DNA from 3 places in the Sutcliffiella sp. FSL R7-0096 genome. Region 1 is predicted to be linked to each of the others. Evidence: predicted binding sites of a transcription regulator. Region 1 holds the regulator's gene; each other region holds the start of a gene.

Region 1 (3,200 bases):
TATAGGCACATCAATTTTATCCCTTCCAGGGCTCATGTGTAGGTTTGTGAGGTTTTTGGTAGGATCATATCCACTTTTAACTGCCCGTTGCATGCCCCGTTTTATTTTTAAATTATGTAACTTTCTTTGGTATTCCTCTACAATGGCCACAATATCCATCACCATTGAATCAGAATCAGATAATCTCAATTCTCCATTATCTGTTATTGAAAATATCTTTATTTCATGTTTCCGCAACCAATGTAAAAATGCGATTTTGGCATTTCCTCTGCCAAGCCTTGTTTCATCCTGAATTAGCAGCACATCAACATGCTCACTTGAAATAAGCTCGATTATTTGGAAAACCCCTTCACGATCCAAGTCATAGCCGCTCGCTTGTTCTTCCACTACTTGGATAACTTCAATACCTCGATTTGCCGCTAAAGATACTAATTCTTCCCTTTGACGGGTTAGCGAAGTTTCTTGTGTGTCTTTTTTGGTACTCACACGGCAATATATGATTCCCTTCATGTACGTTTTCCTCCACCATTCTTTTAAACTATTTGGCTCTTTCCTTCATAGATTGTTGCCATTCAACAATAAAAAGTCGTCAATTGGAGCTTTTATTGTTACTTTTACTAAAATAGGCAGGTAGTCTATTCAGTACCGCTGAGAAAAGAGCACGACAGTAAGGATTATTACGGCTAGTTGAAAATACGAAAAAGCGACAAAGTATACGATGATAGCCTACTATAATTATCAAGCGAACGTATATTCTTGTCAATAATTCGAACTTATGTTTGTATTTTTGATGAAAAGATGCTATACTGATAACAATATAAATGATAGAGGTGCGGAATATGAAACTATCAAAAAGGCAACAGGACATATTGGATTACATAAAAAAAGAAGTCCAAGCAAAGGGATATCCACCATCCGTCCGTGAGATTGGTGAAGCGGTTGGACTTGCTTCCAGTTCCACTGTTCACGGTCATCTTGCACGACTTGAAAGCAAAGGGCTCATTCGCCGGGACCCAACGAAACCAAGAGCCATTGAAATTATGGAAGATGAACTTGTACCGAAGATTTCTGCAGTCAATGTACCAATCATCGGTAAAGTAACTGCCGGACAACCGATTACAGCCATTGAGAATGTGGAAGACTACTTCCCACTTCCTGACCGCTATGTTGCACCTGACGAGCAGGTTTTCATGCTTGAGGTTATGGGAGACAGTATGATAGAAGCAGGGATCCTTGATGGGGACTACGTTATTGTTCGCCAACAACAGTCCGCTAACAATGGGGACATCGTAGTGGCAATGACCGAAGAGGATGAAGCTACCGTTAAACGTTTCTTTAAAGAAAAAGATTATATCCGATTACAACCTGAAAACTCCACATTAGAACCAATCATTGTTCGCAATGTGAGTATTCTTGGTAAAGTGATTGGTGTGTACCGTAATATCCATTAAAAAAAGCCGACCATCGGCTTTTTTTCTTATTAATATTTCCTTAAGAAAATTTTATTTGGTTAATCAAGTGTTTCGCTTGGACGTTATTTAAGTTCATGTTTTCCATTTTTCACTTCGGTAAATAAATTTCCCTCTTTCTCATTATTTATTCGACTTGGTTTGATTGTGGGGTCAATCATTATTTTTAAGAGCTGGATTTCCTGATAGAGGAGATTCCAATCCTTCTTTGTTATCGGCTTTGCTTGTTCTGTTAATTCAAACCCTATTTGTCCGTTCGGTTCGAGTGTGGCCCACTTTACATCACTTATACTAGAAATACTATTTTGTCTAAGTTTCATCTCCAATTGATCAATGGTAAACCTTAATTTTTTCAAAGTTTTTTCATTTAGGTTTCCATTTTCTATCAGTATTTTCGCCTTACCAGTAATCAACTTCTCAAAAATGTCTGATTTTAGTTGCAAGAACTCCATCAACACAAGTGTTACCACAAGTGTGATCCCCACCCCGAATGTCACCCAAATACTCCTTCCTGCTAAAGGTTGAATTAACAAGGAACCTATACCAATCATAATTACCACTTGGGCCAAAGTCATTTGGGATATGGATTTTCTACCTGCAATCCTTAATAAGAATGTGCCAATGATTGTTATCAAAATAGCTTTCCAAATCCAATTTAAATCCATTGTATTGTCACCCCATCGAAATACTATGTCCTTATAATAATCATTTCACAGTAATTTATTCAGGTGACAATCTATGAAATTAAGAAAGTTGGCTCCCGTCTGCCAAGTTAACCCTTATAAAGTCAGCAATAAAATGGTTATAATCAAAATCCATCACTATATAATGTTCAAGTTCAGGCTCTTTATAGACCATCCTTAAATCTGCTATACTTTGCCCTCTGCTTCCGTCCACAATCGCAACCCTTACATCTCTCTTGATTGTATATGTTTTATCCCTGTTTATTAGATAGTAAAGAGTGAATGCATCATGCACTGGCGAACCATCTATACCTGGCAGCACCTGGTCGTAGAATGCAGCATAATAATTAGTGACGGCTGGAATCAAATATTTGTAGGGGCTGCTCGTATGATTAAAAATGAATGTCGCAATATCCCTTGTCACTATGGCCCTATTTGTTACATTGAGTGGGGTAATGTATACCTTTTTCGCCTTGTTCAAGATAGCCGAAGTGGCAATGGGATCACCCCAAAAGTTCGCCTCCGCAACATCTGTCACATTTCCGGGAACCATGAATGCTCCCCCCATGAGGTACACCTCCTTTACCTGCTCCATAAGTTCAGGTCGGAGGTTGTAGGCGAAAGCAAGGGTGGTTTGTCTCCCCACATCCACAATTACAATGTCTTCTATATTCCTCTCTATAATTTCAAACATGAGCTCAAATGGACTAACATCAGCTTGAAAATCCTCTGGCGGTATTATTGGTCCCAGCCCCTGAGGTCCGTGAATCTCGGGGTAAAAGGTTGTATGAATCCCACTTAGGGGTTGGGAAGCTCCCCTAATTACCGGAATATCAGACCTTCCTGCCAGTTCCAATAGATAGGCAGCGTTCCTTGTTGCATCGAACACTGAGACATTTCCATACCCTGTCACAATTCCCATCAGATCTATTTCAGGATGAAGCAATGCATAGATAATTGCTAATGAGTCGTCAATTCCGGGATCTGCAAAAAGTAATATCTTCATTCTATTCACCTCCATTTAGGCATTTTGACTTTCAAATTAAAT
Region 2 (14,734 bases), 880 kb from region 1:
ATTTATCATGACAGTACTGTTTCCTCAGCCAATTTTGGATGGTTCATCCTTGGGCTTGCAGGCATGTTCACCATGCACAAGTTATGTCATGTACTTCCGCTAATTGCGACCAGAAACCAAGTAAAACTCAGATGGAAACTAAAGTGCTATATGCCTTATATGAAAATAAAAACTAAAAAACCTTTTACAAAAATTCAATCCTACGCTGTTCTAATGGCTCCATTTGCCATCATTACGACTGCGTGCATCTTACTTGCCCACATTTTTCCAAGCTACTATCATTATTTCTCCATGCTTGCGGCAGTAAATATCGGGTTGAGTATTCCAGATTTTCTTTATATCAAACTGATACAACGTGCACCAAATAAATGCCAAATCGAAGAACTGGAAAACGGGTATGATATTTTAATAGTTAACGAGAATGAAATAGCGTCCTAAGATCACACTTAATCAATGGATGTTATTTCATTTTTTTGTAAAAGTTTTAGAGTGTCAAGGTATCTTTTTTTTACAAACTTTGATAAGGTAGAAGGCATAAGTATTAATTTCGTATAATAGTTTAAAAGCAAGCAAGCCGCAAAGGAGGGATTTTATGGCTATCGCATTCTTATTCGTTTTGGTGGCTATATTCATACTCTTCTACATAAACAAATTAACGAATGCTTTATGCGTTCAGAAAGAAATCCCGGAGGATCGTCAGCCGAAAGTTTTCCGAACCATAAATGTTCTAATTACCATTCTATTAATTTCTTCTTATGTAGATATTTTGCTTAGTTCCCAACGATAAAACGAACAAAAAACACCTTCCATCTTAGATGGAACAAAAAACACCTTCCATCTTAGATGGAAGGTGTTTTTCTTTAGAAACGGGGCTATTCCCGTCTCCAAGGTTTTAGCTTAGTATAACCAAGCTGCACCTACGATTACTAACAGAATGAATAATACTACGATTAACGCAAATCCGCCGGAATGTCCACCTGACATTTTAGTTCCTCCTTTTTAAAGAAAGTGTTTTTAGTACAACCAAGCTGCACCTACGATTACCAACAAGATAAACAATACTACGATTAACGCGAAGCCACCTGCATACGCATTACCCATCTCACTAACACCTCCTTTGTGAGTTGTTACGATATCTTATGCAACAATTTCTTAGGAGGCATAGGCGTTTATCCTGCCTCTAAGGCTTTTTACATGAAATCCTGGGACAACAAGTGTGTGTTGGTTTATTTCATGATTCCATTTATAGTATGTATGGGTATTAGATTTGGAATGGACGTTAACCCATTTTTTTATAAAAAAGCATATGGGACTTTGGTGGAAAGTGAAGATTATTTCATTAAATTAGGAGATTATGCTATAGTATGGAATGGAATGAAATGCTTTATTACATATGGGAGTTGACTATATGAAAAAATGGATGATTGCTGTTAGTGCCACCGCTTCACTCTTCGCATTATCTGCATGTAACAATGACGCTACTGACAATTCAAAGGTGATTGCTGAAGCCTCCGAATGGAACATCACGCAGGCAGAGCTTTATGACGCGATGAAAGAACGATTCGGAGAAGAGGTTCTTCGTGAACTAGTATATGAAAAAGTGCTTAGTGAAAATTACGAGGTAACAGATGAAGAAGTACAGGAGCGGTTGGATGAGCTGAAAATGCAACTTGGACCGGAATTCGATATGGCCATGGCCCAGAGCGGCTTTAAAAATGAAGCACAATTGACACAAACCTTGCGCCTCTCCATGCTTCAGGAAAAGGCAGCAATGGAAAATGTGGAAGTCACAGAGGAAGACATACAAAAACATTATGATGAGATGAAACCTGAGTTGCGTGCAAGCCACATTCTTGTGGAGGACGAAGAAACAGCCAAGGAAATCAAGAATAAACTGGACGAGGGTGCAGACTTTGCAGAGCTTGCAACAGAACATTCCACAGATCCGGCATCTGCCCAAAATGGCGGGGACCTTGAATGGTTTGGTTCTGGAGATATGTTAACAGAATTTGAAGAAGCGGCTTATAACCTTGAAATCAATGAAATCAGTGAGCCGGTTGAAAGTATGTTCGGCTATCACATCATCATGGTGACCGATAAAAAAGAAAAACCTCCATTGGATGAAATCAGGGAACAAGTGGAACAGGAAGTACTCCAAGCTAAAGTGCAACAAGAAAATGCGGACGCTGCACTTCAAAAAGAATTGGATGCTGCCAATGTCCAAATAAAAGACGAATCCCTTAAGAACACATTCGAACAAGAAGAAAATCAGGACCAAGAAAAAGAATAAGCGACCAATTTTTATTAAACAGAAATTAACATGTACAATAAATTAGTAAAAAGGAAGCGGCATCCCCGCTTCCTTTCAGTGTGTAGACAAAGCTAAAAATAATGAAATTCTCTAGTTGATCGCAGTGGAAGGAGCGAAGACTCCTGCGGAGGAAAGGACATGGAAGACCCCGCAGGGCGTAGCCCGAGGAGGCTTCCGGACTGCCCGCGGAAAGCGAAGCTCCTGCAACGAAGATCAACTCTTCCAACAGATAACCTAACTAGTTTATAGTTGGTCAACAGTCTGAAAGGAAGCGGCATCCCCGCTTCCTTTTTCTATTACACATTTACAACCTGCTGCTTCTTCTCTCTCTCCTCTTGAATCCTGTCCATATATACTTGTCCTTCTTTTTCAATGATGGCAGTCTCCACTTCTTTTTCTTCTTTAGCAGACCTTAACGTCATATAGGCACTGAAACATATCCCGATAACAACCAATAGCATCCACCACGGCATAAAAAAGCCCCCTCTCTTTCATATGTGCTACTAATCTATACATATGATAGAGGATGGGAGGCTAGTACTTATTTGTGAAAACTAGGTTTATAGAAGTTTCGGTTATCCATAGCAAAGATTCTTTCTGTGTATTCTCCAGGCTTTACCCGCTCCAATGCGCGGTCTAGCATATTCATCTTTGCATCTATATTATCAATATAATGGAGAATTTCCGCCTCTTTAATCAATGGAAGTTTCGGACTTCCCCATTCTAGTTTACCATGATGGCTCAGTACAAGATGTTGAAGCACCATCACTTCTTCCCCTTCAATACCAAGCTCGTCCGCTGCTTTTCCGATTTCATTCACCATGATGGAGATGTGCCCTATCAGGTTACCCTCTATGGTATAGCTAGTAGAAACAGGTCCGGATAGTTCCGTTACCTTTCCTAAGTCGTGTAGGATAACTCCTGCGTAAAGGAGGTCCCTGTCCAAGGAAGGATATAATCCAGCTATCGCTTTGGCGAGGTCCAACATGGAAACTACATGGTAGGCCAACCCGGAGACAAACTCATGATGGTTTTTTGTTGCAGCCGGATATTGCAGGAAATCATGCTGATGTTTCTTCAATAGATGTCTTGTTATTCTTTGGATATTGGGATTTTTCATTTCGAATATGGCCTGTGTGATTGTATCCATCATTTGCTCCTGGCTTACAGGAGCTGTTTCAATAAGATCGGAGACGCTGACGTTTTCATGATCTTCCTTAGGCTTTATTTTGCGAATCTTTAATTGATTACGCCCCCGGTAATGATGAATGTCCCCAAGAACCCTCACAATACTTTGGGGCGTATATAACCCTTCATCATCTGCAGAAGCGTCCCAAAGCTTTGCTTCTATCTCGCCACTCTTATCTTGGAATATCAACGTCAAAAATGGTTTTCCATTGCTGGCAATCCCTTTTGTCGCTGTTTTAATTAGTAGATGGATATCCACTTGTTCTCCCACTTCAAAGTGGAGAATTCCCTTCTTCATCATTTCTTCCCCCTGTCAAAATAATAGATATCGCTATGTTGACTGTCACTTATAAAGTAGCCTCCATCTGTTCCTTTCTTCTTGCGAGCCAAATTTTTGTCACAATCAACCCGAAAAGCATGATACATGCTCCGAATAGATAAGGAATATGGATATTAATTTCAAAGAAAATTCCGGCCAATATGGGACCAGCTACATTTCCAAGGCTGAGAAATGAGTTATTGAGTCCCATCACAAGCCCTTGTCTACTTCCAGCCAGTTTGGAGATGAATGAATTCAATGATGGCCTTAATAAAGAGTTCCCCAAAAAGAAAAGGCAAGTAGTTAATAGGACCGTTTTGAAGCCTGTAGCAAGTGTCATCATCACAAACCCAATCGCACTGATCAATAAAGCACTCGTCACTACTTTCTCTTCCCCAAACCGCTTCGTCAATCTACCAACCAATCCGCCTTGTACAACGGTACCCACCAGTCCAACAATCAAGATGATCAATCCTACTTCACTGGGGTTATAGCCATACCGTTGCATCGTATAATATCCAAAAATGGATTGAAAATTAGCCAAGCCAAAACTCATGATAAAAACCAAGATCAGCAAGAATCCGACAGGACTTTTTAGCGCCGTATACATAACTACAAATTGATTGTCCCGCTTCTCTCCAGCTGATAATTGAGCGTCACGTTCGCGTTTCTCTTTGGAGTAGGATTCAGGTAGAATTATCACCGATAGGATCCCGGCGATAGTCGCTGCAATCCCTGCCACAAGAAAAGGCAAGGACAGATCGTATTCTGCTAGCCATCCTCCTATCCCTGGTCCTACAACGATACCAAGTCCCATGGCTGCCCCCATTATTCCCATCCCCTGGCCCCTCTTTTCAGAAGAGGTGACATCTGAAACGTAGGCCATGGCGGTCGGCATCAGAGCCGAACCGAATATTCCTGCAAGGATTCTCGATAGGAACAGCATCCATAGTCCGTTCGCAAACGCAAAGATGAACTCTGCTATCGCAAATCCGAACAGGCCGATGGTGATAAGAGGCTTTCGGCCAACTTTGTCCGAAAGCCTTCCCCATACAGGGGCGAAAAGGAATTGCATAAACGCAAAAACAGCTACCAACAATCCCAACGTCCGGGCATCCGCACCGAATTTATCGATATAAAAAGGCAGAATCGGTATGACCAAACCAATGCCTACCATGACGATAAATAAATTAAAACTTAATAGAATCAATGGCGCTTTATTATTTTTTACACTCTCACTCATTCTGGTTATCCTTTCAACATGCTTCTCTATACCTCTCTAAGCATAGCACTTGTTTCTTCCATTCGGCAATGGATGGTGCCAAATTCAATCCCGGAACGAAACCGTTCCGACCATATTGTTCCTGCTAAATGAAAATATCGAGTTTGCTACCCCTTCCGATAACTTTTTCTTGAACTGCTGATGACAGGTGAAAAAGATAAATTGATTGCCCTGTTCAGCCAAACGGTTCATCAATTGGATAGCCAGGTCTGACCGTTTCTGATCAAAATTGACAAAGCTGTCATCCATCATGAATGGAAGTGTTTGCTCTTCACTCCACACCTGTGCTACCGCAAAACGGATGGATATATATAATTGTTCAACAGTGGCCTGGCTTAACTCTTTTGGTTCAAACATTGTACCGTCCTTGTGTTCCACTATAATTTTTCTCTCAAGTTTGGTGTCATGGACCCCTACATAATTGCCTCCTGTTAGGAAACGGAAATGTTCTGATGCGTGATCTAAAACTTTCGGTAACTTTACAGTCCTGTAAAAGTCCATGGTTTTTGTGAGAAGGTGCTGAGCGGTGGCATATACCGCCCATTTGCGAGCATGACGCTGTAATGTGCTTTTGGACAACTCAAATTGTTGGACGGCCTCCGAATAGGTACCACCTTCCTCTAACTGCCGAATTGTTTCATAGGTAGCCGTTCTTTTTTCAAGCAGGTGCTGGTAGTTTTCATTCAGGTCAACCAGTTCCCGTTCAAGTCTTTCCTTATCCATTTTCCAGATGTCCAAAGGTTTACTTTGTTCAAGTGTGACTTGATAAGCGCTTTCCATTTGCTGCAATTGACTGAGCACCAATGACAGATCTCTTTCAAGCTCCTTTTTTTCTAGTCGTTGGTGGCTTTTCATCCGAAAGGCATCTTCTTCCTGCACACCAGCCTGTTCAAACAACTGGTGAATCTGATTGCGTGCGTCCTCTATATGAACTTCTAATGTAGTAGACTCCTCTTCTAATAAGGAAATGCTTTCCTGAATTCTTTCTACTTTTAGCTGTTTACTTTTCTGTTCGTCCATTTTCTTACCTAACTGACTCAGAGCCTCTTCAGGCGAAGCATATTCATCCTGCCAGTCGATTTCTTTCACCAATTCTAAAAGCTGACTCGTGAAATCCTCCATTAATAGTTCATAATGCTTCCTTTTTTCTATTAATCCCTTCTTCTCTAAAATAGCAGTTTTCAGCTGGGTTACCTTTTCAAAGGCTTCTTCCATAAAGGGGAAGGGTATGTGGGCAAGGCGAATGGATTCTGCCCACTTCTGCCAACTCTCTTCAAATTGGAAATTCTCCTTTTCCCATTCCTCGTACTGATGAATAATTTTATTGTATGCCCGTTCACTTTGAGAAAGTAACAGTCTTTCCTTTTGCAAAAGATGATTTACTTGTTCATCCTTTGCCAAAGCCTGCTGGTACTCCTCTAATTTTTCATAGGTACCGGAGGAAAAGAACTTCGCCCGCAGCTTTTCCAGCTTGCTTTCTAATTCTTTTTTCTCTTTTTCTAAACCTATCCATACTTCTTCTGATGCATTTTTCCTGACAGCTACATATGAAACGATGCCAAAGACAAGAAAGAACAATAGGGATAAGAAAAGCTGGTTTTGTAAAAATAAAGCTATTGCTCCTGCAAAGCCGAAAAAGAGAATTCCCATAGCAGTATATTGGTTGTTCTTCTTTTTGGCACGTTGTACTTTTTCTTGACCTTTCAGTTGTCTTTCTAATTGATGGACAAGCTGTTCCGTTACAGCGATATCCTTTGACAAACTATTCTTCCCCTGTTCTGCCACAGATTTTTTCATCCGCAATACTTCATCCGCTGGGAGTAGCTCTTTCTCCAGGGTTTCTACCCTTTCCTCCTGCATTTCCAGTTCGTCCTTTGTAACTTGGAACTGATCATCCAGTCGCTGTTTTTGAATAGAGAGCTTGTGATTTTGTTTGATGAGTTCCTTCAGCATCGCTTTGGTACCCAAGCTTGTATGGAGTTCTTCTATCGTTGCCTCTTGAAATCCGCTCCAATCCAAATCCCTTTTCCAGTTACCAATCTGATAATCGTATTCTTCTATCTCTGAAGAAAGTAGCGCCAACTGACCTTTTGCCTGCTCATAGCTTGGACGTTTGGATAACAAGTTTTCTAGTACTTCTTCTTTATACAAGAGCTGTGAATTCACATGTAGTTCTGCCAGCTCTTTTTCTTTGCTCTTCCTATCTTTTGTTAATTGTTCTAATTTCGCCTGATAGAAACCTAATTCTGTTTGTGGCTTTTCCAGTCTGGCCAATCCATCCACCGGTATCGAATCAACATTCCCCAACTTTTCCATCTGATCTTGAAGCAATTCAGCTTTATTCGCTAAAGGTTGGATGGCTAGCATGGCCTCGGTATATTTTATTTTCTTTGTAATATCTTCTTTATTCCGTAGGAGTGTTTTAAAATCCTCATCAAAACGTGTTACATCTGTTTGGAGCTGTTCATATTCTTCCATCTTCGCCTTCCATAGTTGCACCGTTTTTTCTTCTTCTTTTAGTCTATTCAATAATAACTTATTGATCTCAGGTTTTCTTCCCTGGGGCTTGAAGCGGTCCTCCTGTTCTTTGTTTAACTGATTGGAGAGCTTGTGAAGCTGGTCACTTCCTATCAACCCTGATGAAAAAAGATAACTTCCTAGCTGTTCTGCATCGATCAGTTTTAGATTTTGCAGATCCATTATATTAAAGGAGAAAATCCCCTTATACATCGTTTTATCCAATCCGCCCAGAATATCGTCTAAATCACAATGATTTCCCTGTTCATCCAAAACGGTGACATCCCCTGAAGACCTACCTGCAACTCGCTCGATCGTAATAGAACGCATATCCTTTGTCTCAATGATCACTTTCCCGCCATATTTATGTCCTTTTTTTGGAAGATATCGTAAATCCTGCTGATTTTTAGCAGGAAACCCAAAAAGGACTGCATGGATAAACGCCATGATTGTTGATTTTCCCGCTTCATTTTCTCCGTAGAACACTTGAATGGCCGGAGAGAAGTCTTCCACCAGCACATTCTCCAACTTCCCAAATCCATAAATATGTAATGCTTTGATTTTCAATCCATTCACCTCTTCTCGCTTTCCAGGAATCTGGTAACAAGCCATTGCTCCGCTTCTTTCAGAATGGCGTCCTTCTCTTCTTTATCCAACGGCTCAAGATAGTGCCTTGCTCCTGAATGTCGGTATAAACTGGATAAGACCTCATCCTGATCTTCCATCTGTTCTACTATGGAATAAAAATCCCGATAGAAGGTCTTTTCCTTTAAGCCTTCCTTGTTGAAAGCAACTGTCGTCCTAACCTGTAGGGAGTATATGTATAAGAAAGGTTCTCTGGTGTCCTCCCCTTCATTTAGTAGGATTTGCAGGTCCTCCTGCTTGTGTTCATCTTGAAGGGATTGATGCAGATCTCCACTGTCTTTATAAATCAATCTAATCAATTTGCTTTTATCTGCTTCTTTATGGGTATCCAATGCTTTTCTTGTTACATCCATTAGCTGATCTAGTGTCTTTAGTCCTGTGATGGAAATCTCCACTTCCTCCCAAACGATAGGAGAAGTTTCAACATATTGAATTTCTGCTTTCCCTCCGTCGGTCAGCTCCACAATATAACAGCCCTTTCCTCCTGTCTCCTTTTTGTGCCTTCCTTGGATATTGCCGGGATATACGATGGGAGGATTTAAGTGAAGAATTTCTCGTTTATGTATATGGCCAAGAGCCCAATAATCGAATTCCTTTTCCAGAAGTTCTGAGACGCTGAATGGTGCGTATGGGTCATGATCTTCCCTGCCGGACAGATTTCCATGGAGCATACCAATATGAAATGGGACACTCGTATTCGACTTTGTATAATGATTGGTCATACTTTCTGTCATATGCCTTCTGTTATAGCTGAAACCATAGATGTTGGCCAGATGCTCCCCATTTTTGATGAAAGGCTCGCAATCAACCGTTTCATTGAAAACATGTACGTTTTCAGGATATCGAAAAAGGCGATGGCTTTCTGTCAGGTAGTCATGGTTTCCATGAATGATGTAAACTTGGATCCCCGATTGCCTTAGCCGTATAAATTCCTTTCTTAGCTTGGCTTGTGCAAACAGACTTCTTTGTTCCAGGTCAAATAAATCCCCAGCCAAAAGAAGCAAGTCCACTTCTTTTTTTATGGCCATATCAATGAGATTTGTCAGTGCCAGGAATGTGCTATTTTTTATTTGATGGAAAATCTCAGGAGGAAGATGGGTCAGCCCTTTGAATGGACTATCCAAGTGCAAATCTGCCGCATGTAGAAAGCGAATTTTTTTCATCATTTAATTTTACCTCTTATTTTTAGTCTTTCTCTTATTTTACCACGGACGAAATACGAATGCACGTTCGGTTCGATTAGTTTTATAAAAGAAGAAAAAAGCATATGGGATTCTACATCTCAGTCCCACATGCTTTTTTCCTACCTATCTATTTTTTGTTAGTTGCAAAGCCTTTTTGATATCTTTTAACGAGGATGATTTCCCATACATCAGTACGCCCCCGCGATATACTTTAGCCCCAAAAATGGCCAATAGAACAATCGTCGCCATCAAAAGACCAATGGATAGACTGATCTCCCAAAGAGGAACATTTAACATCCCTACTCGAAGGAACATGATCATTGGTGCAAAGAAAGGAATGAATGAAGTTACCTGGATAAAGGAATTGTCAGGATTTCCGAGACCGAACATGGATATCATGAAACCTGCCACGATCAATAATGTCATCGGCATGATCATTTGTTGAATCTCTTCAATTCTGCTGACAAGCGAGCCAAGGAAAGCGGCAAAAGTTGCATACAGGAAATATCCTAACAAGAAGAATACAACCGCATAAACAAAAGTTGCTACAGGCAGATCACCGACGCCAAAGAATTCGAACACTCCACCTGCTTCCGTCATTCCATCCAGATTGCGGCTCAGGGAGGAGTACCCGATGATGATCCAGAACGCAAGCTGCGTTAAGCTCAGCAAGGCAATTCCTAATATTTTTCCGAACATATGCATAATCGGGGATGCTGATGAAATAAGTATTTCCATGACACGGGAAGATTTCTCTACAGCCACTTCCGTTGCTATCATGCTAGCATACAGAATGACAGAAAAATAAATCACAAATAGCAGAACATACACCAAACCACGAGCCTGATTAAGCTCCTCGGCAGACTTTGCTGATTCCTCCAGTGCCACTACATCAAAGGAGATGGGTGTATATAATTGAGCAATTTGTTCTTGTGATAAACCAAGTTGGCTTGTGGCCAGCTCATTTTTCACTTGTTGAAGCATAGTTTCCACTTGCACCATCGTTTGTGAATCGGTAATGGAGGCAGCTTTGTACACCCCTGAAGGCAATCCATCTAGATCGGTAGAGAGGACAAGAAGCCCATCGTACTCACCGTCTGTAACCTTCGTCTCCGCGTCCTCTTCATTGCTTACCATATTCAATTTCAGGTTGCTGTTTGGAGTCGTGGAAAGCTGCTGTTTCAATAGTGGGGCGATGGTGTTTTCCTCATCGTAGACAGCAACCGTTTTTTCCTCCTCTTTGTCAAAAATATCAATAATAGATTGGATATTTGTAACGCCGATAATCAATACGGTAGTTATCAATGTGGAAATGATAAATGACTTAGATTTCAGTTTGCTCATGTAGGTGTGCATTAAAATGATCCAAAACTTATTCATGATAAGAAGCACCCACCTTTTCTATGAAAATATCATTCAAGGACGGCTCTTCCAAAATGAATTTCCTGATATAGCCTTTACCCGTAATCTCTTGAAGCAGTGTCTGTGAAACATCTTCCTCGTCGACCTGAAGGATCATTCCTTCTGTTGTCTGCTTTGTTTTTGTCACACCGGGCACATTTGCAAGGAAACCCAAATCAAAGTCTGCATGAATGATGACATTTTTCTTGCCAAATGAACGCTTGATGTCTCTCAAAGATCCATGTACCACCGGTTGACCATGATGCATGATGCACAGATGCTCACACAGCTCCTCCACATGCTCCATCCGGTGGCTGGAAAACACGATGGACGTTCCTTGTTTCTTAAGGTCCACTACCGCTTCTTTCAACAACTCTACATTCAATGGATCTAAACCGCTGAAAGGCTCATCCAATATCAAAAGCTTTGGATTATGGATAGTTGAAGCGATAAACTGTATTTTCTGCTGATTCCCTTTTGAAAGTTCTTCCACTTTTTTGTTCAAATATTCCGGCACCTTGAATCGCTCCAACCAATAGTCGAGCTGTTTGAGGATATCCGCTTTTTCCATTCCACGCAATCGGCCCAAATAAATCATCTGGTCCTTTACGGTCAGCTTCGGATAAAGCCCCCTTTCTTCAGGTAAGTATCCGACCAGGTGACTCTCTCTATATGTAATCGGTTTGCCAGCCCAAGATACATTGCCTTCCGTCGGCTCCAGCAACCCAAGAACCATCCTGAATGTGGTTGTCTTACCGGCACCATTCGCACCTAGAAAACCAAACATCTCGCTCTCAGGTATTTCCAAGGTTAAATTATTGACGGCCACATGCTTGCCGAATCTCTTGGTCACACCTTCTATCTTTAATGCCATGTCGTAATCCCTCCTATGCTATCTGTTACCTATACGTTTATAGTAGGTGAATAGTTTCATAAAAGTCGAATCTTTTTTCCATGGATCGTAACTATCACTTTTACAATTTGAAAGTCTTCTAGTAGAATAAAGATAATAATGAATTGCTATTCAGTCAGAAGACATGGAGGGGACTTAGATGGGAAAATATATGTTAACGGCCTTTAGCAAAAGCGGGGAGACACTTCTGGATGAAAGCTTCGAGGCTGCTTCAGAAAAAGAGGCAAAGGTACTAGGGGAAAAAAGATTGGAAGAGCTTAACCTTTTGGACACTACGCACCGCTGCACAAACGCAAGCGGAAAACTGGTTCTTTTTCATAGGTAATGATAAATATGCACAACAGCTTGGAGACCTGCACTATTATGTCTCCAAGCTTTTTTTGTTCCATCGTTTTCTGATAGCGATCGTAGTAAAGAAAAGCAATCCCATAACCAACGAGCAATATAATACCAGCTCGGTGGTGGACAATGACAGCACTTTTGCCAACGATACCGAATATGCCAACACAAAGGATGTGAACAGCTTGGTCATGGATGCAATCAGGAGAAACCTCTTGAAAGAAACCGCACCGATTCCGGCCCCTACACAGATAATTTCGTCTGGTAGAATCGGAATAATGAATAAGAGACCCAAAATGACAGTCTCGTTTTTCCCCACATAATGTTGATACCTTTTTAGATGATGATCCTTTACTAGTTTAGAAGCAATACCCATCCCACCATATCTTGCTATAAAGAACATGATAATGATTCCGAGTAGAGTGCCTGAAAAACTTAGAAAGGTAGCGTTAAGTGCCCCAAAGGCTACACTGCCGGCAGGAATGGTCACGGCCTCGGGAATCGGTAAAATGATTGGTTGTGCCAGGCACACAAGAAAAAAGATAAGCTGGGCCATGGAGCCATAGTCTGTCAATATACTCTCAAGACCCTGCTCCTCCGTTATCACCATGATTTTTGTAATGTAATAGATAACCAACATGAGGAAGGTTAATCCTGTTAGGACGTAATAGAATGATTTTGTTAGTTTGAAGTAATATAGGTTTTTGCTAAAAATGAGGCCAGTATCAATAAGTATTAGGAAAGTGATTATTGTTAAAAAAATAATCTTATAGATGGGTAGCAATGTTGGCAAAAAATTCACTAGAATTAGGATGGATATGCTAGCTAACAGTATATGTGTCAACACTTTTATTGGGACCTTGCTTGTTTCGGTTATTACCATAAGAACCACTCCGTTTTGTCTTGTGTGTTAAGTATAGAGGATTCTCTATTACTTCATAATGTACCGGAGCAGTATGTGAATATACGACTGAAGGCTTAGGGGTTTCCTAAGAATCACTTGGATGGTGCGAAAATAAAAGCTGCTCCCTAAATTGGGTGCAGCTATCAAAGGTCACTTTCCTGAGAATTGAGGCTTTCTTTTTTCAACGAAAGCCCTTATCCCTTCTTTATGGTCTTGTGATTGCCTCATCCTACGCTGGGCATTCTTTTCTAACTCCAGAATTTGCTGTAGACGTGGCAGGGATTGTTTGGTGAAAATTGTTTTTGTTTCTAACATTGCTTGTAATGGTGCATGGAGAATTGCAGCAACTCTTTTGGAGATTACCTCCTCCATTTGATCTCCTGCCAAAGTGTCCACGATGCCTAAATGTAGGGCTTCTTCAGCGGAGATTGTCTTTCCTTCCCAAATCATTTGTTTGGCCTTCGCCTCCCCAAGGCGCTTTTCCATGAAGAAGTGACCGCCACCGTCAGGAATTAATCCGATTTTGATAAAATTCATGGCAAGCTTAGTGGAGTTGTGGGCAACAACAAAATCACTTGCAAGAGCAAAGCTTAACCCCAGCCCTGCAGCGGCACCATGAAGAGCACTGATGGTGATTTTAGGCATGGTATAAAGCTTGGTGACGATGGAACCGATCGTATCCATCACCTGGTCGAAGTCTCCCCCTACATTTTCCTGAAGCATCATTTTGATATCCCCACCGGCACTGAACGCATTTCCGCTGCCCTTCACCACCAACACTTTTGCATCATTGTTTGAAACCTCTTCCAGTACACGTTCCAGTTCCTCAAGCATCTCTACATTCATCGCATTCAACGACCCCGGCCTATTCAACTCCAACACCACAACCGGTCCCTGATTCAACACATTAACCGTACCCATACCAACACAACCTTTCATATTATCTAGTTTTAGTTTGAATTTTCAGAAATATTAAAGTTCTGTGAGGGGTCAGACCCTCACAGGAGTTTAGCTCTTAATCTCGAATTATACCTTTACTGTTGCCTAGGAGGACTTGTTTGCCTTTTTGGTTGGTGTAGATGGATGTTACGCTGACTTGTTTGTAGCCTTCTTGTTGTTGGACATTGGTGAGGGTGGCTTCACAGGTGATGGTGTCTCCAGTAAAGACGGGACGGAGGAATTCCATGTTCATTTCTCTTGCGATGTAGTTTAGGTCTCCCCCTATTTTGGTACCAATACTTGCAGTCAATAGGCCATGTACCATTAAACGGCCATGCTCATCCTTTTCCACATGATGCTTGCCTTGATCTCCTGAAACCTCTCCAAATTGAAGGGTTTCCTCCACAGTGAATGTCCTGGAATAAGTCAGTACTTCTCCTGTTTCAACCTTCATCCCATTACCTCCTCTTTGATATATAACTAGTATAATATGAAAACGCTTAAAAATGAATGATTATTCACTCATTTAGTTAAAAAAATGGCTTTGTTGATATCCGCACTAGGCTTCGCTTTCCTAGGGGCGTTTGGGGAGCATCCTCGGCTTGCCTGCGGGGTCTCCCCTAAAACGCTAACTCCCTCATGACAAGGAAGGCTTCGGCAGCAATACATTCGCAAGAAGAAAATGCGGTAGCATTTCCGAGGAGTCTTCGCCTATTGCTCCAATCAACAGCTAGGTTACTGCAGCAAAAATCAACAGTATGCTTTAACAGAGCCAAAAAAAGTGGGGACTCG
Region 3 (14,734 bases), 1.7 Mb from region 1:
GCCCCGTCACATATTGGGTGAATCCGATCAACTCCGCTTTTCCGTTGAATTCCATATTTACTTCAATGGCAAGCTGCTGGATTTCACCATCAATGTAATAGCCTTTGCCGATAACACCAGTATGATTAGGGAAGTAATCATCAATATCCAGCTTGAAATTTTCAAAGCGTACAGCGTCATCACGGAATAGTTCCGTGGTTTTGCTATGTGGGAAAAGGTGATATTCCTCATTCACGCTATCCCATTTTCCAATCGTGTTATTACCAGAAGCGACATTTGCTTTGGCAATGAAGCTGCCTGGCACAACGGAATTGGCAGGGCTTTGCTTATACAATCCGACGATGATCGGAACATTTTCCAGGCCTTCCATCGTGCGGACCCTTTTGATTACCTCTTCTGCAATCTTTTTGCCTTCTGCTTCAAGTTCATCGTTAGGTATAGGGTACTCACGAGGAAACCCACCGTCTTTATCTAAAAGATTGAAATAATGAACAGAGTTAAGCGCGATCCCGATGGAGACACCGCCAAGCTCTACCTGGTCCTCTCCTCTTCGGATCAAATAATTCTGTTCTTGAATATGCGCTAGATAGATGGGGCTGGCTTCATTAGCCTTTTCAACATCTACATCTTCCCCCCGAGCAATCGGCGGGTTCAATCCTAAGCTCTCTTCACCAGTCTTACGCTTCAGCCATTCGGAGATGGTTCCCCGCTTTATATATTGTCCTTCCTGATACAGATAGCTGTCAGATGGGAATACTTCCTGGGCCAAGCGCATCAAGCCGGTTTCCATTTCTTCCACATCGACCCGGCTGTTCAAGCGCGGGGCGATCTGGCCGCGGGTTTCCCCGGGCTTATAGGGAAGGATGGTTTGGTAATAGTCATCTGATATTTTATATCGCGGAACAATGGCTTGTTCCGTGTTTTCCTGCTGCGCTGGATCTTGTACCACTTCTTCCTGCTTCTCGAAGCCAGGCACACATCCGGTGGCAAAAAGAGAAACAACAAGGAGCAACGACAAAAACCTTTTCACTTCCAACACCTCTTATGATTGTATTTCCTTAAGCATTTGTGCTTCATTCCAAACTTCTACCCCAAGCTCCTGCGCTTTTGTAAGCTTAGAGCCCGCATCTTCTCCCGCAATGACGAGATGGGTGTTTTTGCTGACACTTCCGGTCACTTTTCCGCCAAGCTGCTCAATGGCTGCTTTGGCATCATTTCGTGACATTTCTTCCAGCTTTCCTGTCAGGACGATCGTTTTTCCTGCAAAATAAGAATCAACGTCTTCCACACTCACAGGCTTCGGTCCTTTATACGCCATGTTGACACCAAGTTCTTTCAGCTCTGAAAGCAACTCTGACACTTCCGGCTGTTCAAAATAGGTCACAATGGAGTCTGCCATCTTATCGCCGATCTCGTGGATGGCTGTAAGCTCATCCTTCGTCAAACTTGCAAGTCGATCCATATGGTCAAATTCCTGCGCCAATGTTTTGGCGGCTTTGGCTCCGACCAGACGGATTCCAAGGCCGAACAGAAGGCGTTCAAGCGAGTTATCCTTCGTCTTTTCGATAGCAGAAATCAGGTTGTCCGCAGACTTCTCACCCATCCGCTCGAGCTCCAAAAGCTGTTCTTTTGTTAATTTATAAAGATCTGCCACATCTTCAATCAGGTTCTCGCGGAAAAGCTGGGCAATCACCTTTTCCCCTAGACCATCGATGTTCATGGCATTACGGGATACAAAATGGATCAATCCCTCACGAATCTGTGCCGGACACTTCGGGTTGATGCAGCGCAACGCCACTTCCCCTTCGATGCGGACAAGTTCGCTCTCACATTCCGGGCAGTGTGTCGGCATCGCAAAATCTCGTTCTTCGCCGGTCCTTTGCTCTACAAGTACATTCACCACTTCCGGGATGATGTCTCCTGCTTTTTTGACAATGACGGTATCTCCAAGCTTGATGTCCTTTTCACGGATGAGGTCTTCATTATGTAAGGACGCGCGTTGGACCGTCGTACCCGCCACACGAACCGGTTCGAGGATAGCAGTTGGTGTCACCACCCCTGTACGGCCGATATTCAGTTCGATATCAAGTAGCTTCGTGGTCACTTCCTCTGCAGGAAACTTGTACGCAATTGCCCATCTAGGGCTTTTTGCAGTAAAACCAAGCTGTTCCTGATGCTCGGTGTTGTCCACTTTAATAACGATACCGTCTATATCATACGACAGATCTGGGCGTTTTGTGTGCCAAGCTGTGACATATTCCAAAACTTCTTCGATGGAAGTGCAAATTTTTCTTTCCGTATTTGTTTTAAAGCCAAGTTTATCTAGATAATCCAAGGCCTCACTGTGGGAATCCACACCTGTCTCACCGGCATCCGCAAGGCTGTAGACATACACGGACAAGTTACGGGATGCAGCAATTTTTGGATCAAGCTGTCGTAAAGATCCTGCCGCCGCATTACGCGGGTTGGCAAATGGCTCTTCTTCGCGCTCCATTTTCGCCGCATTTAGCTTTTCAAAAGAGTTCATTGGCATATATGCTTCTCCGCGAACCTCCATCGTCACCGGCTCTTTTAAACGCAACGGGATCGATTTGATCGTTTTGAGGTTCATCGTGATATCCTCACCAGTTGTCCCATCCCCACGGGTCGCTCCAAGGACGAACAGGCCATCCTCATAACGCAGGGATACGGCAAGACCGTCAATTTTCAGTTCGCAAACATATGTGACATCCTCGCCGACAGCCTGTTTGACCCGGCGGTCGAAATCACGCAGGTCTTCCTCGTTGAAGGCATTGCCAAGGCTGAGCATCGGGGTGCGATGCTCGACCTTGTTGAACATCTCAAGAATATTTCCTCCCACACGCTGAGTCGGGGAGTCCGATGTTTGCAGCTCTGGATAATCCTTCTCAAGCGTCAGCAGCTCCTGTAAAAGGGAGTCGTATTCGGCATCTGAAACGGACGGTTTATCCAGTACATGATATTCATAGTTATATTGGTTCAGCACATCATGCAGCTCGCGAACCCGTTTTTCAGCTTGTTCTCTTTCCATGCAATGTCGTCCTTTCTTTTTTGGCGGTTTTCATATCTAGTTCTATTTTCAAAATTTTAGATTGACCTTTTTTTTTCGTTGCCGGCACTCGATTTCCGCGGGGATGGCCGGGAGCCTCCTCGGCTTTGCCAAGGCCACTGAAAGAGTACATGATTGTAGTAATCTGTTTAATACCGCTGTTGATTTCCGCAACCGGCTTCGCTTTCCGCGGGGCGACCTTGAGCCTCCTCACTCCGTTGCGGGGTCTCAAGAATGTCGCTATCCCCCCGCAGGAGTCTTCGCCTATTGCTCCAATCAACAGCTAGAAATCATATTATTGAAAAGTTACTGGGTTTATCAGTGGCCTCAGCGAAGCCTTCGGGTTTCCCCGTTTCCCTCTACCTTCAGCCGGAGTCGAGTGCCTTCCGCTTCAATCCACTAATTATTGTCAACTTCTAAACAGGTGTAACTTTGGCTATTGAACCTTCGTTACAGGCGCAAATTTCGCAAGGAGGCGTTTGATGCCTGTTGGGCTTGGGAACGCGATGTCGAGTTCCTTGCTGTCGCCGTCGCCTTTTACGCTGACAACGGTTCCGATTCCCCATTTTTTATGTTCCGCTTTGTCCCCTACCATCCAGTCCAAGCTTTCTCCACCTGTTGCGGTAAGGCCACGCGATGGTGCTGTCGTACGGCGAGCTGTTTGGGAAGCGGGAGTTGCGGCTCTTCCTCTTCCTGTTGCGGATCCTCCTCCAAACGGGGAAGCAGAGCCTCCAAAACTTGAACCACGGCCACCGCCGAATGGCGTTTGTCTGGACGCAGCTTCTTTCGGTTCCTGACTTTCTAACAATTCTTCCGGGATCTCTTTAATAAAACGGGATGGCGGGTTGATGTTTGTACGTCCGAACAGGGTACGCATCTGGGCATTTGTGATGAACAGCTGCTCTTCGGCACGCGTGATTCCTACATATGCAAGGCGGCGTTCCTCTTCCATCTCCGCTTCTTCAAACAAGGAACGGCTGTGAGGGAATACCCCTTCCTCCATACCAATCAGGAATACAACCGGGAACTCCAGTCCTTTTGCAGCATGGAGGGTCATTAAAATAACCCCTTCCTGCTGTGCTGGGTCTTCCTCATCCAATTTATCAATATCCGCAACAAGTGCCAGGTCTGTAAGGAATGCCACCAAGCTCTTGTCATCGTACTTTTCTTCAAAGTTTTTCGTAACAGACAGGAACTCATCGATGTTTTCCAATCTGCTTTGGGATTCAATTGTTTTGTCAGCCTTCAGCATTTCGCGATAGCCCGATTTCTCGAGTACCTCTTCCACAAGTTCCGTTACAGAGATATACTCTTGCATTTGAACATATCCCTCAATAAGTGCGCGGAACTCTTTCAGTTGTGAAGTTGCACGTCCACTCACGCCGATCAGGTCCACCTCTGCAAGGGCCGTGTAGATGGAGATATCATGCTGCGCAGCGTAATTGGCGATCTTATCGACGGTTGTTGCCCCGATGCCACGCTTTGGTACGTTGACTATTCGTTGTAAGCTGATGTCATCGTCCGGGTTGGCAATCAGGCGAAGGTAAGCAAGGATATCCTTGATCTCTTTGCGGTCGTAGAACTTGGTCCCGCCGACGATCGTGTAATTGATGTTGGACATGAGGAGCATTTCCTCCATCACACGAGATTGGGCATTTGTACGGTAGAGGATCGCAAAGTCGCCAAGCGTTCGTGTTGGATCCTTTTGCATGAGTTCCCGCATTTTCCCGACCACAAACTGTGCTTCCGATTTCTCTGAATCCGCTTGATAATGGATGATTTTTTGACCTTCGTCATTTTCCGTCCAAAGGTTTTTCTTTTTCCGACCGATGTTATTATCTATCACCCGGTTAGCCGCTTCTAAAATACGTTTTGTAGAACGGTAATTCTGTTCAAGCAGCACGACTTCCGCATTCGGGTAGTCTTTTTCAAAGGAAAGGATATTCGCGATATCCGCCCCGCGCCAGCGATAGATGGATTGATCGGAATCCCCTACCACACAAAGATTTTTCAGACGGTCCGCTAAAAGATTGACCAGGGTATATTGCGCTCTGTTCGTATCCTGATACTCGTCCACGTGGATGTATTGGAACTTGCGCTGGTAGTATTCGAGCACTTCCGGCACACGCTTGAACAAGTGAATGGTCGTCATGATCAGGTCGTCAAAATCAAGTGCCTGGTTCTTTTTCAGCCTCTTTTGGTAGTCTGTATAGATTTCCGCAACCTGCTGCTCGTATGGTCCAAGCGGCTGTTTTGCGTATTGCTCTGGGTTCATCAGTTCATTTTTTGCAGAGCTGATGGTACCTAGAATTGTTCTTGGCTCGAACTTTTTCGGATCAATATTGCGGTCTTTTAAAATGTTTTTGATGACTGACAACTGGTCGGTCGTATCAAGTATGGTAAAATTACGATTTATCCCGATGCGGTCAATGTCGCGGCGCAGGATGCGCACACACATGGAGTGGAAAGTGGAAATCCAGATATCTTCCGCTGCAGGTCCCAGTAGTTTTTCCACCCGTTCTTTCATTTCGCGGGCTGCTTTATTCGTAAAGGTGATCGCAAGGATATTCCAAGGCGCCACCTGTTTTTCGGTCATCAGGTAGGCGATTCGATGCGTCAGCACCTTGGTTTTACCACTTCCCGCTCCGGCCATGATGAGTAAGGGTCCGTCCGTTTTCTTCACTGCTTCTTTTTGCATCGGGTTTAGCCCTTCAAGAAGCCTCTGACTTAAATATTGCATATTTTTTCACCGTCCCAACAAACGTATGTTCTTATTTTCTATCATACTAAAATGTAGTTTAAATTACTATTTATTTTAGAAGTTTTGGTAAATGTCGCTGACACCGCTGTTGATTTCCGCACTGGGCTCCGCTTTCCGCGGGGCGGTGCTTGAGCCTCCTCACAACGCTTTAGGGTCTCAACCTACCGCTACCTCCCGCCGGAGTCTTCGCCCTGTGCTACAATCAACAGCTAGAATATCTAACTACTACTTATTTTTCACCGCGTCCACGGTCTTCAAAGCTTCTTTCAAGTTATCATATACTGCGTTTCCGACTACGACAGTATCGGCGTGGGCTGCCATTTCTTTGGCGCGTTCGGCTGTGGAAATGCCGCCTCCGTAAAAGAGCTGTGTTTTTTCTAGCGTTTGTTTCGCCGCCTGGACCATTTCCACGTCCCCGTACGTCCCACTATATTCTAAGTAAAAGATAGGAAGATTAAACATCTTCTCCGCTAGTCTTGCATAGGCGATGACATCTTCCCTGTCAAGGTCTGTTTTTGCCTCTGTCAGTTTGGCAGCTTTACAGTCGGCATTGAGGATGCAGTATCCTTCTGCCACGATCTCCTCCCAGTTCATGATGTCACCATACTCTTTTAGCGCTTCTATGTGAAGGTCCGTGACCCATTCTGTCCTTCTACTGTTCAACACACTTGGGATAAAATAAAAATCGAATCCCGGTGTGACCGATTCAATGGTGGATACCTCCAATGCACATGGCAACGAATATCTTCTCACCCTGCTCATCAGGCTCAGCACATTATCAAGCGTGACCCCATCCGTACCGCCGACAAGGATGGCATCGGTACCGGATTCGCACACAAGCTCTAAATCTTCGTCCGATATCTCTTTGTTTGGATCCAATTTAAAAACGTGCTTCCACTCACGTATTTCCATTAACACTGCAAACGTCCCCCATTCTAATTTTCCATTCCCCTATTATAGCAAAATCAGCGCCAATACGAAAAAGAGAAAAGGAGATTATCGACTGGAAGTTACGTCCTTTTCCGGTAGACCAAAAGTTATATTTTACAGCTATTCTGTTATTCCTTCTGTATTGCGGGTAAATAGTAAATAACAACTTGAGGAGTACTTAGGAAAATAGTTGCCTTTTAATAGATAGATGCATATCATGATTGTTTCAAAATATGATGTGGTAAGGAGGTGTCCAATATGCCTATGTGGCTGTGGTTTGTTATTGGCTTCGCTATTCTTTTGGTATTCGGTGCGCTTGTGGATTATTTTGGAAAGAGAAGAAGGAGAACAACCGACCCTGCAGCATCAACGAAAACAGTCGACCAAGTAAAATCAAACCAGGAGACGTTTTATCGGTGATTTATTGTGGAAAATATAATATCTTTCATGAAAAAGGTGGCCCACTGCACTTCCAGCGGACCACCTTTTCACTTATATTTCTTCTGCTTTCTTTTCTTCCGCAATACGCTCAAGCGCCATCTCGTAAGCGTCATTTCCGTAGTTCAAGCAACGCTTCACACGGGAGATCGTTGCTGTACTTGCACCTGTTTCGGTTTCGATCTTATGGTAAGTGAAACCGTCTCTCAGCATTCTTGCCACTTCAAGGCGTTGTGCCAAAGATTGAATTTCGTTGATGGTACAGAGATCATCGAAAAAGCGATAGCATTCTTCCATATCTTTTAAGGAAAGAATGGATTCGAAAAGTTGATCGAGTTCTTTTCCACGTAGTTTATTGATTTGCATGATTGATTTCTCCTTTGCTTAGTAAGACTAGTATGTGACGATTTTTAAGTCTGGAACGACCTGAATCCACGTTTTCCCCGGAGCGAGCGGAACCTGTTCGCCATTGGCAAAAGGGAGAATTTTTCCATCCACCGATTTCCACTCCACATCAAAGCGTTCTCCGTTTTGGATCAGCACCCCGTTTCCACCGGATGTAATATCGATTTCTTTTCTTCCCTGGTCATCTATCACGATATGTGGCGTCTCAACAATGAAAACGTTATGAGCGATAATCTCTTCCATCGTTTCAAGATCCGTAAGTTTCTCGCCTGCACTATAACGGACATATGCATTTCTAGTTTCATCATATTTATAGTCAACATGTGTGGTTTTTCTTGATGAGTATTCTATTGTTATTTGTTCAGCAGCCGTTCCATCAAGCTCATTGGTTTGACCTTCCTTTAAGAATGTAAAGGAGGGTACCTCTGCTTGTAAAGAATAATTCAGCTGATCTGCACCTTTTTTAATATTTTCAGAGGTGATATAGGAATTATGCGGCGCTTTACGGAAGCTTGCGCGTTTGAACAACGACCCATCGTAGGTCAAACCATTGATTCCATCCACTTCTTTATTTTCTATTTTCTCTTTGGCTGCCGGACTCCAGCCGTGGAACACGTAAAGGGCATCATAGCCTTTTGTCAAATCTACGAAATAATCCCTTGCACTCCTTACAGGTCCTACCGTATCGGGCATTTCACTGTGAAAAATGGCGAGAAATCTTGTAATATCACCCTCTGCAAGCACTTCATACACAATATCGGCTTTGTGAAGTCCTGATTGTGGTCGTGCCTTCCCATCGTTATTGACCATGACGGCAACAGGACGTGCATCTACTTTCTCTTCCACCGCTTCTCCTGTCAGTGGAGCTGTTTCGAGTGGTTCAGAAACCTCTGTCCCCACTTTTTCTTCCTCTTGGACCACTTGCTTGTTATCTTCCTGCGGCTCTTTTGCTGTATCAACATCGGAATTACCTGATTGACAGCCTGCTAAAAAAAGCATAAGAACTGTCCCGATCAGGCCTAATTTGTTCCTACTCATCTTTTTAAAAAACACAACCTTTGATCAAATTTCATATACTTTTACATTTTAACGCATTATTGACGGAAAGAGTACCGTTTTATTCATCACATCGTATATTCCTCTAGGTGTTATTCTAATATAAGGAAGATGTGTGGAGGACAAAAATAGTAAGGTATAGATAGGGTCATTGAAGCCATAGCCCCTTGCAAACAGCTGATTTCGCAATTCCGTTTCCTGCTTCATCAGACCCTCCATGTCACAGTTGGACATGCCCCCAGCCAGTGGTAGCGGAATATCGCAAATGACCTCCCCATCCTCGACGAGCACCATTCCCCCGCCAAGCTCCTTCATCTGTTGAAAAGCCTTCATCATCGCTACCTTGTCTTTTCCGATCAAAACGATGTCACCTGTGTTTGAATACGAACTCGCAAATCCTTGCACATGTGTGCCGAAGCCTTTGATGATTGTATTCACACGCCACTTCCCAGCCCGGTCGATGAGCATGAGGAATGACTCGTCATGCCTAGTTGATAAACGGTCCCCTGAAACATCCACCGATATAGTATATGGTTTGATGATGACTTCGTTAACCATTTCCATTCCCATGGCCATGGAAAATTGAAGGTCATCGATGGAAAGGTCCCAGTCGAGTTTAAGTGGCTCAAGACCAAGGGAATTCCAATCTTGCTCTGGAAACGCCTCTGCGTTCGTTTTGTTCTCCCTTGTCACCCAAATCCCTTTGGATAAGACAGACACCGGTGTCGGCTCCTCTTTTGCCTTCAGGAAGTTGATGTTGGCAATTCGCCCCGGTGCGATGCTGCCGTGAAGCGAGTCGATCGAGAAGTGCCTTGCCGCATTATAGGAAGCCATCCGGTATGCTTCGATGGGCGGAACTCCCTTATCGAGCGCGATAGCGATGGTTCTGTCGATGACACCGCTTTCATAAAAGCTTGGAGTCGAACCATCAGTATTGAAAAATGTTTGATCATAATAATGGACACCAGCAGCCTCTAACTCTTCCAATATTAATGGAAGATCCGGCCTGATGGATGAATAGCGGAGGGAGGCATGGTAGCCTTGGGAGATCCGCTTGATGACATCCGCTCCATTCATTGCTTCGTGGTCGCTGTGGATACCAAGCAGCTGCATTTTCGTCAACGTCTTTTCCGACGCCCCTGGAAAATGACCTTCCACCGGCTTTCTTCGCGCTTTTGCCTCTTGGACCCATTGCAGGATCATGTCGTCGCCCGCCATCAACTTCGGCCAGCTGGTCAGTTCGCCTCCCTGCATCACGAGAGGATGATCCAACCAGCTTTTCATATTCGGATTGGAAAAGATTTGCTCCTCATTCTTGATTTCGGTCTGCGCATCAAATCGGCACCACCAATACATGGTAGCAGCTGTTTTATTCATTTTTTCTATAAAAGTAAACGCTTTCTTTTTGTTCATCTGCAAAGTAAGCATTAAATTATCATTAACGAATGTCGTTGTTCCCAATTTCGATGCATATTGCGCAAAGGAAAGGGGATTATAAAGTTGAAACGGATGTACATGAGGCTCTATATATCCTGGCACCAGGTAGAACGACTCACAATTGACCACTTCCGTGTTTTTCGTGTTAGCAGGAAGCTCGTCGCCTACATAGACGATTCGGTCTTCATGGATCCAGATATTCGCTGTCATCCAAGTCTTCAATTGCACATTAAGGTATGTGGCATTGGTAAGGAGAATGGTCGGTGCTTTCTTTCCGTCGATCACCGAAACCTGTTCTCGAATTTTTTTGCTTTTCCATCGATATGCTTGTTCATGCATGCTCATCACCCACTCTTTGTGAGATTGTATCAGTTTAAGGTTTTGTCGCGAAAATTATTGTGATATAACCTCTTTTTACCATGTTACCATAACAAAGTTTTGCTTGCATTATCGTTCTTAATAATTATGTGAAAATTTTATCAACTTTAAGGACGGTACATAAAATCAAATGGAGGGATTCATTATGAAGGTTAAACCGAATATCAGTATCATCAATGCCATGATCCGTATCACAGCAGGCTTTGCAACACTGGCCTGGATCACTAGTAAAATGGTCCGTCGTCCACACCGCGACTCCTACAAGTTTGTTGCTCTACTTGCAGGAATGAAAATCGCCGAAGGCATCCTGCGCTACTGCCCGATGACACAAGGCTTCGAACGCTTGCAAGAATACCGCAATGACCACAACAGCGAAAACAACCACTACAACTTCGACTTCGACGACTTCGAAGCCAACGTAGGTGGCGGAGAAAGCGGCGGCGCTGATTCTTTTAATCCGTCTTAAGAGGTTAAAAAGAGGAAAAAAAACACCTTTGGGGGTCAGACCCCCAAAGGGTTTTGTTTACGCACGTCGAACTATATAAGGAGGTATGAAAAATGCTCGAGTATTTAACGGATATGTCGTTTGTGTTGGCGACGATCATTGGTGGGATTGTTGCCATTTTGTATGTGTTTGTTAAGAGGAAACGCCGGACGCAATAGCTTTGTTGGCGATGTCTCTCCGGTAGAAAAGGTTCTCACACTTCACTTTACTCAGTTCTTCATATGCTGTTTTTTGCGCTTTTTCCAGGCTGTCGCTCTGTGCCGCAACAAGCAGTACTCGTCCCCCGTTGGTCAAAAGTTTCCCATCACGGGCTTCTGTGCCTGCATGAAAGACAAGGCCAGACCCTTGTTCTGCCACTTGATCAAGCCCTTCAATGACCGCTCCATTTTCATAGGCTTCCGGATATCCAATGGATGCCATGACCACTCCGACCACAGACTTTTCCGACCATTTTAGTTCAAGATCTTCTCCACGTAAAACTCCTGTCAACACTTCACCTAGGTCTGATTCCAATCTCGGCAATACCACTTGCGTCTCTGGATCTCCAAAGCGGGCATTGAACTCAATCACCTTTGGCCCCTGCTTTGTCAAAATCAACCCTGCATATAAGATTCCAACGAATGGACGCCCTTCGTTCACCATTGCATTTGCCGTCGGAAGCAACACCGTTTGCAACGCCTCTTCCACAACAGAATCCGGTATTTGTGGTACTGGTGAATAGGCCCCCATCCCACCTGTATTCGGCCCTTGATCCCCGTCATATGCACGCTTATGATCCTGGGCGATGACCATCGGGTAGACCTTCTCACCGTTAACAAATGCCATGAACGAGAATTCTTCCCCTTCTAAAAACTCTTCCACAACCAGCTTGGCAGAGGCTTCCCCGAATTTGGACTGTGCCATCATTTCATACACCGCATCAAGCGCCTCTTTTTCGGTCATCGCGACCACCACGCCTTTTCCTGCCGCAAGACCATCCGCCTTCAGCACAATTGGCGCTCCCTTGCTTTCAATATACGCTCTTGCTTCCTCGTACTCTGTGAACGTTTCATAGCCAGCTGTCGGAATTCCGTATTTTTTCATGAGATCTTTGGCAAAGCCTTTGCTTCCTTCAATGAGGGCTGCGGCCTTGGTTGGACCGAATACTAGCAAACCCTCCGCCTGGAAAGCATCGACGATTCCGTTCAATAAAGGTACTTCAGGTCCTACCATGGTCAGGTCAATTTTGTTTACTTTTGCAAAATGAACGAGAGCATCCGTGTCGGATTCTTGGATCGGTACAAGGTTACCAATCGCTTGCATGCCGACATTCCCTGGAGCGATGAAGATTTCTGATACGGATGGGCTTTGGGCGAATTTCCAGGCAATGGCGTGTTCGCGGCCGCCTTTTCCGATTACCAATACTTTCATGAAATTTCCTCCTGACGTGTTGTGGGGTTTTGATTTGTATCATAAAACTACCTTGGGATCGCGCTAACCCCCTGTTTCCTTTCGTTCCAGGTGTTCGCTTTCCGCAGGGCGGTGCTTGAGCCTCCTCACTGCGCTGTGGGGTCTCAAGTCTACCGCTACCTCCCGCCGGAGTCTCTCACCTTGCACTTCAGTAAACAGGGGAAATCTGGTTAATCACGAGCGAATCTCATTTTCACATACACAATGTTCCTTAATGCTTAAAATGTCTCATGCCGGTGAATACCATGGTGATGCCGTATTCGTCGGCTTTTTTGATGGAGTCTTCGTCTTTGATGGAACCTCCTGGCTGGATGATGGCTGTCACGCCGGCTTTTGCGGCTGCTTCGACTGTATCGTTCATCGGGAAAAATGCATCAGATCCAAGTGCGGAACCGACCGCTTTTTCGCCAGCCTGCTCGATGGCGATTTTCGCCGCACCGACACGGTTCATCTGTCCAGCCCCGACGCCGACTGTCTGACTGTCTTTCGCTAGTACGATTGCATTGGATTTCACATGCTTCACGACTTTCCATGCAAGCTTCAGGTCCGCCCACTCCTGCTCTGTCGGCTCACGCTTTGTTGGAACGGTAACAGTCGCATCTTCCAAGCCAAACTGGTCCTCATCCTGTACCAAAAGTCCTCCACGAACGGATACCATGCGGGATTGCAGCACATCTTCCCCATTCATTTCTACCACTAACAGTCGGATGTTCTTTTTCTGCTTCAATACTGCCAAAGCGTCCTCACTGAAGGATGGTGCGATGACGATTTCTAAAAATAGTTCGTGCAAAAGCTCTGCCGTCTCTTTATCCACTTCCGTGTTGAAAGCGATGATGCCACCGAAAATGGAGACCGGATCCGCTTCATATGCACGGCGGTATGCTTCCACCGTTGTTGCGCCTGTACCCACTCCACATGGGTTCATATGTTTTACAGCCACTACTGCAGGGTCTTTGAATTCTTTTACAATCTGCAGGGCGGTGTCTGCATCATTGATGTTGTTGTAGGATAATTCTTTTCCGTGAAGCTGCTCGGCAGAAGCTATTGAGAATTCAGATGCTAAAGGTGTTTGATAGAACGCTGCCTGTTGATGCGGATTTTCTCCGTAGCGAAGGCCTTGTTTTTTCTCAAACGTAACAGTCAGTGATTCAGGGTGCTTCTCTTCCACTGCTTCCGTCAAATAGTTGGAAATCATCGCATCATATGCCGCTGTATGGCGGAATACTTTTGCTGCAAGCCGACGGCGTGTTGCTACCTCCACCTTCCCGCTTTCTTTCAGCTCGGCGATTACTCCTTCATAGTCGGTAGGGTCCACAAGAACCGCTACATCCTTATGGTTTTTGGCTGCCGCACGAAGCATCGTCGGACCGCCGATGTCGATGTTTTCGATTGCGTCTTCAAATGTGGAATCCGCTTTGGAGATTGTTTCTTTGAACGGATAGAGGTTCACCACGACCAAGTCGATTGGAGTAATTCCATGCTCCTCTAATTGTGCTTTATGGCTTTCGTTGTCACGCATCGCGAGTAATCCACCATGAATCATCGGATGCAAGGTTTTTACGCGCCCATCCAGGATTTCAGGAAAATCTGTCACCTCAGATATGCCGATAACCTTCACACCATTATCCTGCAAAACTTTTTTGGTGCCACCGGTGGAGATGACCTCCACTCCCAGGTCCACTAATTGTTGTACAAATGGGACGATGCCCTCTTTATTGGAAACACTCACTAATGCTCTCATCGTATCGCTGCCTCTCCTTTGACTGAAAAAAGTTGTTGTAGGGTTTTTGGGTAAAATGTATGTTCCACTTGATGGATTTTCTTTTCTAATGTTTCTCGGGTGTCGTCCGCTCCGAGCTCGATTGCCTGTTGAGCGATGATCGGTCCTGTATCCATGCCTTCATCGACAAAATGGATCGTCACCCCTGTCAGTTTAACACCATACTCAAGCGCTTGACCCACCGCATCAAGGCCAGGGAATGCCGGCAAAAGGGATGGATGGATATTGACGATCCTGCCTTTATACCCACTCAACAAAGTCGGGCCAATCAGGCGCATATAACCTGCCAAGACGATAAAGTCGACTTCATATCTACTTAGCTCCTGAAGGATGTGCTCTTCAAACTCCTCTTTATGCTTGTAGCTTTTTGGTGCAAATGCAAAGTAAGGAATGTCTGCTGCCGTCGCACGTTCTACCACGTATGCACCGGGTCTGTCACAGACAAGCAATGCAGGAGTGGCATCCAGTTCTCCAGATCGACAAGCATCCGTTAACGCTTGAAAATTAGAACCGCTCCCTGATGCGAAA

The links. The regulator LexA, encoded in region 1, represses DNA repair genes until DNA is damaged. The targets are predictions, from matches to a motif close to CGAACATATGTTCG.
Region 2: the regulator LexA is predicted to act here: its motif matches at 9,482-9,495, upstream of MKY77_RS06945 (DNA repair exonuclease).
Region 3: the regulator LexA is predicted to act here: its motif matches at 5,826-5,839, upstream of pcrA (DNA helicase PcrA).

The regions. Positions count from the first base shown of each region.
Region 1 covers NZ_CP152003.1:2,231,193-2,234,392, reverse strand. Annotated here, with positions in the region: gene MKY77_RS11260 (recombinase family protein) at 1-510, opposite strand, end outside; gene lexA (transcriptional repressor LexA) at 840-1,451, shown strand; gene MKY77_RS11250 (DUF421 domain-containing protein) at 1,535-2,134, opposite strand; gene MKY77_RS11245 (nucleoside hydrolase) at 2,214-3,158, opposite strand.
Region 2 covers NZ_CP152003.1:1,350,234-1,364,967, reverse strand. Annotated here, with positions in the region: gene MKY77_RS06990 (DUF3267 domain-containing protein) at 1-438, shown strand, start outside; gene MKY77_RS06985 (hypothetical protein) at 599-787, shown strand; gene MKY77_RS06980 (YjcZ family sporulation protein) at 898-984, opposite strand; gene MKY77_RS06975 (YjcZ family sporulation protein) at 1,015-1,101, opposite strand; gene MKY77_RS06970 (peptidylprolyl isomerase) at 1,409-2,290, shown strand; gene MKY77_RS06965 (sporulation YhaL family protein) at 2,608-2,784, opposite strand; gene yhaM (3'-5' exoribonuclease YhaM) at 2,853-3,797, opposite strand; gene MKY77_RS06955 (MFS transporter) at 3,847-5,061, opposite strand; gene MKY77_RS06950 (AAA family ATPase) at 5,146-8,229, opposite strand; gene MKY77_RS06945 (DNA repair exonuclease) at 8,190-9,428, opposite strand; gene MKY77_RS06940 (ABC transporter permease) at 9,570-10,826, opposite strand; gene MKY77_RS06935 (ABC transporter ATP-binding protein) at 10,819-11,721, opposite strand; gene MKY77_RS06930 (YhzD family protein) at 11,900-12,085, shown strand; gene MKY77_RS06925 (VTT domain-containing protein) at 12,122-12,739, opposite strand; gene MKY77_RS06920 (enoyl-CoA hydratase) at 13,154-13,924, opposite strand; gene MKY77_RS06915 (MaoC family dehydratase N-terminal domain-containing protein) at 14,019-14,396, opposite strand.
Region 3 covers NZ_CP152003.1:517,784-532,517, reverse strand. Annotated here, with positions in the region: gene MKY77_RS02880 (CamS family sex pheromone protein) at 1-1,030, opposite strand, end outside; gene ligA (NAD-dependent DNA ligase LigA) at 1,043-3,049, opposite strand; gene MKY77_RS02870 (hypothetical protein) at 3,030-3,281, opposite strand; gene pcrA (DNA helicase PcrA) at 3,504-5,807, opposite strand; gene MKY77_RS02860 (heptaprenylglyceryl phosphate synthase) at 6,054-6,740, opposite strand; gene MKY77_RS02855 (hypothetical protein) at 7,017-7,178, shown strand; gene MKY77_RS02850 (YerC/YecD family TrpR-related protein) at 7,251-7,562, opposite strand; gene MKY77_RS02845 (DUF3048 domain-containing protein) at 7,590-8,600, opposite strand; gene MKY77_RS02840 (adenine deaminase C-terminal domain-containing protein) at 8,688-10,433, opposite strand; gene MKY77_RS02835 (DUF2892 domain-containing protein) at 10,618-10,938, shown strand; gene MKY77_RS02830 (EYxxD motif small membrane protein) at 11,031-11,135, shown strand; gene purD (phosphoribosylamine--glycine ligase) at 11,110-12,387, opposite strand; gene purH (bifunctional phosphoribosylaminoimidazolecarboxamide formyltransferase/IMP cyclohydrolase) at 12,638-14,167, opposite strand; gene purN (phosphoribosylglycinamide formyltransferase) at 14,164-14,734, opposite strand, start outside.